Regions from separate parts of the Lysinibacillus sp. FN11 genome, predicted to be linked through region 2. Evidence: a T-box and tRNA genes for the amino acid it is inferred to sense, from the RefSeq annotation. Region 2 holds a T-box; the other regions hold tRNA genes.
What was found. A T-box is a leader RNA that pairs with one kind of tRNA and senses whether it is charged. The one in region 2 lies ahead of argS (arginine--tRNA ligase), so its partner is inferred to be a tRNA-Arg.
Positions count from the first base shown of each region.

Region 1: it has a tRNA-Arg gene. The T-box ahead of argS (arginine--tRNA ligase) is inferred to sense a tRNA for this amino acid. The anticodon was not compared.
Region 3: it has a tRNA-Arg gene. The T-box ahead of argS (arginine--tRNA ligase) is inferred to sense a tRNA for this amino acid. The anticodon was not compared.

Region 1 covers NZ_CP102383.1:4,432,692-4,434,940, forward strand. Annotated here, with positions in the region: rRNA gene NP781_RS23220 (23S ribosomal RNA) at 1-163, shown strand, start outside; rRNA gene rrf (5S ribosomal RNA) at 279-394, shown strand; tRNA gene NP781_RS23230 (tRNA-Val) at 405-480, shown strand; tRNA gene NP781_RS23235 (tRNA-Thr) at 484-559, shown strand; tRNA gene NP781_RS23240 (tRNA-Lys) at 566-641, shown strand; tRNA gene NP781_RS23245 (tRNA-Leu) at 659-743, shown strand; tRNA gene NP781_RS23250 (tRNA-Gly) at 781-855, shown strand; tRNA gene NP781_RS23255 (tRNA-Leu) at 861-949, shown strand; tRNA gene NP781_RS23260 (tRNA-Arg) at 957-1,033, shown strand; tRNA gene NP781_RS23265 (tRNA-Pro) at 1,043-1,119, shown strand; tRNA gene NP781_RS23270 (tRNA-Ala) at 1,140-1,215, shown strand; rRNA gene NP781_RS23275 (16S ribosomal RNA) at 1,359-2,249, shown strand, end outside.
Region 2 covers NZ_CP102383.1:1,826,359-1,828,607, reverse strand. Annotated here, with positions in the region: gene argS (arginine--tRNA ligase) at 1-1,054, opposite strand, end outside; T-box leader at 1,099-1,318, opposite strand; gene NP781_RS09795 (FAD-dependent oxidoreductase) at 1,306-2,249, opposite strand, start outside.
Region 3 covers NZ_CP102383.1:3,799,405-3,801,653, reverse strand. Annotated here, with positions in the region: gene NP781_RS20045 (Tex family protein) at 1-31, shown strand, start outside; gene NP781_RS20040 (SprT family protein) at 99-560, shown strand; tRNA gene NP781_RS20035 (tRNA-Asn) at 652-728, shown strand; tRNA gene NP781_RS20030 (tRNA-Glu) at 730-801, shown strand; tRNA gene NP781_RS20025 (tRNA-Asp) at 832-907, shown strand; tRNA gene NP781_RS20020 (tRNA-Gln) at 913-987, shown strand; tRNA gene NP781_RS20015 (tRNA-Lys) at 1,003-1,075, shown strand; tRNA gene NP781_RS20010 (tRNA-Leu) at 1,142-1,227, shown strand; tRNA gene NP781_RS20005 (tRNA-Arg) at 1,246-1,322, shown strand; tRNA gene NP781_RS20000 (tRNA-Gly) at 1,340-1,413, shown strand; rRNA gene NP781_RS19995 (16S ribosomal RNA) at 1,611-2,249, shown strand, end outside.

The sequences.
Region 1 (2,249 bases), 2.3 Mb from region 2:
GGATAAGTGCTGAAAGCATCTAAGCATGAAGCCCCCTCAAGATGAGATTTCCCATTACGCAAGTAAGTAAGATCCCTCAAAGACGATGAGGTAGATAGGTTCGAGGTGGAAGTGTGGTGACACATGGAGCTGACGAATACTAATCGATCGAGGACTTAACCAAAAAAGTTTGAAGCATTCAATGCACCGTTTATCCAGTTTTGAAAGAACAAGTAAGTTTTAAAAAAAGCTTGTATTTATACTGAAATATGGTATAATAAATCTTGTCTTTTAATAAGTCTAGTGATGATGGCAAAGAGGTCACACCCGTTCCCATACCGAACACGGAAGTTAAGCTCTTTAGCGCCGATGGTAGTTGGGGGCTTCCCCCTGCGAGAGTAGGACATCGCTAGGCATAATACCCAGGAGGATTAGCTCAGCTGGGAGAGCATCTGCCTTACAAGCAGAGGGTCGGCGGTTCGAGCCCGTCATCCTCCACCATATGCCGGTTTAGCTCAGCAGGTAGAGCAACTGACTTGTAATCAGTAGGTCGTGGGTTCGATTCCTATAGCCGGCACCATTTTTCGAGCCATTAGCTCAGTTGGTAGAGCATCTGACTTTTAATCAGAGGGTCGAAGGTTCGAGTCCTTCATGGCTCACCATTTTCAAATAATAATAAGCGGGTGTGGCGGAATTGGCAGACGCACTAGACTTAGGATCTAGCGCCGCAAGGCGTGGGGGTTCGACTCCCTTCACCCGCACCATTATTTTCATTGCCAGATAAAAAAAGCTTATGCACATGCGGAAGTAGTTCAGTGGTAGAACACCACCTTGCCAAGGTGGGGGTCGCGAGTTCGAACCTCGTCTTCCGCTCCAAATGTGCCGGGGTGGCGGAACTGGCAGACGCACAGGACTTAAAATCCTGCGGTAGGTGACTACCGTACCGGTTCGATTCCGGTCCTCGGCACCATTTAAATGCGCCCGTAGCTCAATTGGATAGAGCGTCTGACTACGGATCAGAAGGTTATGGGTTCGACTCCTGTCGGGCGCGCCATAATAACAACGGGAAGTAGCTCAGCTTGGTAGAGCACTTGGTTTGGGACCAAGGGGTCGCAGGTTCGAATCCTGTCTTCCCGACCATTTCCTAAAAATAAAAAAACGGGGCCTTAGCTCAGCTGGGAGAGCGCCTGCCTTGCACGCAGGAGGTCAGCGGTTCGATCCCGCTAGGCTCCACCAATTCAAATAAATGAACCTTGAAAACTGAACAAGCAAAACGTAATCAATAAAGTTTTAAGTAACTAGCTTCGGTTAGTGAACGAAACACAATTTTGGACATCAAACATGATGCCAGCAAAACAATTTGAGCTAATCAAATTTCTTTTATGGAGAGTTTGATCCTGGCTCAGGACGAACGCTGGCGGCGTGCCTAATACATGCAAGTCGAGCGAACAGAAAAGGAGCTTGCTCCTTTGACGTTAGCGGCGGACGGGTGAGTAACACGTGGGCAACCTACCTTGTAGTTTGGGATAACTCCGGGAAACCGGGGCTAATACCGAATAATCTCCTTTACTTCATGGTGAAGGACTGAAAGACGGTTTCGGCTGTCGCTATAGGATGGGCCCGCGGCGCATTAGCTAGTTGGTGAGGTAACGGCTCACCAAGGCGACGATGCGTAGCCGACCTGAGAGGGTGATCGGCCACACTGGGACTGAGACACGGCCCAGACTCCTACGGGAGGCAGCAGTAGGGAATCTTCCACAATGGGCGAAAGCCTGATGGAGCAACGCCGCGTGAGTGAAGAAGGTTTTCGGATCGTAAAACTCTGTTGTAAGGGAAGAACAAGTACAGTAGTAACTGGCTGTACCTTGACGGTACCTTATTAGAAAGCCACGGCTAACTACGTGCCAGCAGCCGCGGTAATACGTAGGTGGCAAGCGTTGTCCGGAATTATTGGGCGTAAAGCGCGCGCAGGCGGTCCTTTAAGTCTGATGTGAAAGCCCACGGCTCAACCGTGGAGGGTCATTGGAAACTGGGGGACTTGAGTGCAGAAGAGGAAAGTGGAATTCCAAGTGTAGCGGTGAAATGCGTAGAGATTTGGAGGAACACCAGTGGCGAAGGCGACTTTCTGGTCTGTAACTGACGCTGAGGCGCGAAAGCGTGGGGAGCAAACAGGATTAGATACCCTGGTAGTCCACGCCGTAAACGATGAGTGCTAAGTGTTAGGGGGTTTCCGCCCCTTAGTGCTGCAGCTAACGCATTAAGCACTCCGC
Region 2 (2,249 bases):
AATTCTTTGCCCAAGGATAGCCCATTTTTTCGATGACCTGAAAAAGTTGTTTAAAGTGGAGGGACTGCTCATTGCCAACAACGTAGAACATCTTTTGGGGCTGGTAGTGCTGTTTGCGATACAGGGCAGCTGCTAAATCACGCGTCGCATAAAGCGTGGCCCCATCCGTTTTCTTTATTAAACATGGAGGCATCTCCTCCATCTCCACCACATACGCACCTTCTGATTCCACGAGGAGCCCTTTTTCTTTTAATTCTGTAACAACGGATGGCATTTTGTCATTGTAAAAGGCTTCACCTGTAAAGGCATCAAAATGAATTCCTAATAGCTCATATATTGTTTGAAATTCTACGAATGACACATCTCGGAACCATTGCCATAATGCCTGTGCCTCTTCATTACCGTCCTCCAATGCTTTAAAGGCGGCACGAGCCTGTTCATTGAGCGTTGGGTCTTGCTCTGCCTCTTCATGAAACTTCACATAAATCTTTAATAACTCCTCTATCGGTGACGCTGAAATGGCCTGTTTATCACCCCAAAGCTGATAAGCAACAATAAGCTTGCCAAACTGTGTACCCCAGTCCCCTAAATGATTAATACGAATGGCTTGATAGCCATTTTTTTCTGCAATATTTGCTAAGGCATTGCCAATGACCGTTGAACGTAAATGTCCCATTGAGAAAGGCTTGGCGATATTAGGAGAGGAAAAATCCAAGACGACCGCTCCCATCTTTGTTGGAGTAGTACCATATTGTTGCTTGTCGCGCAGAATCTTGCTTAACACCTGTTGGGTCACCTTTTGTTGATCGAGAAAAATATTGACATAGCCACCAACAGCTTGCACACGCTCAATGCTGTCATGATTTATTTGACTTGCAATATGTGCTGCAATACTTTGCGGTGATTTTTTCCACACTTTTGCTAGAGTAAAGCATGGAAAGGCTACGTCCCCAAGCTCCAAACTTTTGGGTTTTTCTAATAATAACACTATTTCCTCTCCTATTATTTGTTGCTTTAATGCGACTGCTATACTGTTGGCGATTAGTTGATTCATTTTACTCCTCCTCCTGTTCAAATAAAAAAGCCCTCGCCTCTATAATTAGAGACGAGAGCATGATAATCCCGTGGTACCACTCTAGTTGTCATGTAACATGACCACTTTCCGTTGTTAACGAGGTGACGCCCCGCTATTCTCTACTACTTGTTCGAGAACCTTCTCCAAAGTGCGCTTCATTCATGGTTCCTGCATTAGGCTCCCACCATCCCTAACTCGCTTGCCAGTCATTCCATCAATTACTCTCTTTTTCATCGAATTTTTCTATGATTTTGACATATATTACAGGATTTCCTTATTGGCGTCAACCATTTTTTACGTTGCCGTTTCAGCAAAAAACGCTCCTCACGAGGAGGAACGCTTTTTTCTACATACTGAATCACATCAGCCATAATGGCATACATCTCTTTTAATTTTAATTCCTTATTGTCAGAGACTTTCTTCGCTACTTTCTCCGTGATAATTCCTTTTTCTACTAATCTATCCCAGCTGGTCGCATTGGATTCACCGATAAGGACGTCGGCCAAATATTGAGCCAGCTCATCTCGCTCAATAGCTTCATCACCTTGATTATAAACCTTATTGATGACAATTTCGAGTTGGTCCTTCATTCCTGATCCACTTTCTCCACCAGCACGTAACATACTCTCTTTTAACATTTTAGCAAACTTTATTTTCGTCGCCTTACTGTTTACTTTTAAGTCATTATCATAGCCGCCCACTACAAGGCCGTAATTAATGAGCGTTTGAATGGCTTCATCATACCATTCTCCTTGATATGGATACTCAATTGAAAATGAATCAACATAGGCACCTTGTTTAGCCAATTGCTTTCGTAATGTAGCGATTAATGGTTTATCCTTACTCATGTCTCTAAAGGTTACATCGTGCTTCTGTGCAAGAGCAGCCGCAGTCCCAGCCGCTTCACCTGTTACCATCCCTGTTGGAACAATACGTGCACTACCAGCTGCAAGTGATGAATAACCAGCAGAGCGTCCGACAACCAGTAAGCCATCAATATCCTTCGGTACTAACGAACGGAAAGGAATAGCATATTGCTTTGGTGCAGCGATCACATAGCCGTAATCATGAGGCGTTTGCGCTTGCACATCGACTGGATAAGAGGCAATGCCAATGCTATCCCACTGATCACTATTTTTCCACAGGTCTGCCATTGGTAATTGATACTCTGCCC
Region 3 (2,249 bases), 2.0 Mb from region 2:
GCTTCCACCTAAAAATCAAGTATTAGTTTGAGTACTAAATTTTTGCCACACTGTCTATACTACGCAGTGTGGTATTCTTGTTGTTAGAGGTGATTACTATGGACAATCAAGAATTACAAGAGCTTGTTCGTCGCTTATCTTTAGAAAACTTTCAGAGGCCATTTCTGCATCAAGCCTACTTTAATGCGAGATTACGTTCAACGGGAGGACGATATCTTTTACAATCCCATAATATTGAGATTAATCCTAAAGCCTATGAGTTATATGGTTTGGAGGAAATTCAAGGTATTGTTTTACACGAATTATGCCATTATCACCTACATATTGAAGGTAAAGGGTATCAGCATCGAGATAAAGATTTTAGAGAATTATTAAGGAAAGTAGATGCCCCCCGATTTTGTGCAGTTTTACATGTCTCTAAAGCTACAGTTAAAAAACAGCGACGACGCTATACATATACTTGTGTCAATTGCCACCAATTATATATACGGAAAATAAAAATGAATGTTGAAAAGTATTGTTGCAGTAAGTGTTTGGGGAAATTAAAATTAGTGGAGTAAAAAAAGTTTGAAAAATAGTTGACGTTTTGTTGAGTTGTCCCTATAATAGTAAAAGTCGACAAGATAACGGCGACAACATAACATGAATTATTCCGAAGTAGCTCAGTTGGTAGTAGCACCTGACTGTTAATCAGGTTGTCGCAGGTTCGAGTCCTGCCTTCGGAGCCATGGCCCCTTGGTCAAGTGGTTAAGACACCGCCCTTTCACGGCGGTAACACGGGTTCGAATCCCGTAGGGGTCATTTTTCATAATTTAATGTAAATAATATTTTGGTCCCGTGGTGTAGCGGTTAACATGCCTGCCTGTCACGCAGGAGATCGCCGGTTCGATCCCGGTCGGGACCGCCACTTATTGGGGTATAGCCAAGCGGTAAGGCAACGGATTTTGATTCCGTCATGCCTAGGTTCGAATCCTAGTACCCCAGCCATTCATTTCTTAATTCGAGCCATTAGCTCAGTTGGTAGAGCATCTGACTTTTAATCAGAGGGTCGAAGGTTCGAGTCCTTCATGGCTCATCTCTTTAAGAAAAAGAGTTGACTTTTCGAATTATCATAGTATAATAAAAAAGTTACTAATCGAATGCGGTCGTGGCGGAACGGCAGACGCGCTAGGTTGAGGGCCTAGTGGGGGCAACCCCGTGGAGGTTCAAGTCCTCTCGGCCGCACCAAGTCAATTAATTTCATATGCGCCCGTAGCTCAATTGGATAGAGCGTCTGACTACGGATCAGAAGGTTGTGGGTTCGACTCCTGCCGGGCGCGCCATTTTTAAGAAAATATATGCGGGTGTAGTTTAATGGTAAAACCTCAGCCTTCCAAGCTGATGTCGTGAGTTCGATTCTCATCACCCGCTCCAAAAAAAGTATTGACAACCTCTTGGTTGTATGATAAATTTAAATAGTTGTCCAAAAGGGCAACGACATGAACCTTGAAAACTGAACAAGCAAAACGTAATCAATAAAGTTTTAAGTAGCTAGTTTAGCTAGTGAACGAAACACAATTTTGGACATCAAACATGATGCCAGCAAAACAATTTGAGCTAATCAAATTTCTTTTATGGAGAGTTTGATCCTGGCTCAGGACGAACGCTGGCGGCGTGCCTAATACATGCAAGTCGAGCGAACAGAAAAGGAGCTTGCTCCTTTGACGTTAGCGGCGGACGGGTGAGTAACACGTGGGCAACCTACCCTATAGTTTGGGATAACTCCGGGAAACCGGGGCTAATACCGAATAACCTCTTTTACTTCATGGTGAAAGACTGAAAGACGGTTTCGGCTGTCGCTATAGGATGGGCCCGCGGCGCATTAGCTAGTTGGTGAGGTAACGGCTCACCAAGGCGACGATGCGTAGCCGACCTGAGAGGGTGATCGGCCACACTGGGACTGAGACACGGCCCAGACTCCTACGGGAGGCAGCAGTAGGGAATCTTCCACAATGGGCGAAAGCCTGATGGAGCAACGCCGCGTGAGTGAAGAAGGTTTTCGGATCGTAAAACTCTGTTGTAAGGGAAGAACAAGTACAGTAGTAACTGGCTGTACCTTGACGGTACCTTATTAGAAAGCCACGGCTAACTACGTGCCAGCAGCCGCGGTAATACGTAGGTGGCAAGCGTTGTCCGGAATTATTGGGCGTAAAGCGCGCGCAGGCGGTCCTTTAAGTCTGATGTGAAAGCCCACGGCTCAACCGTGGAGG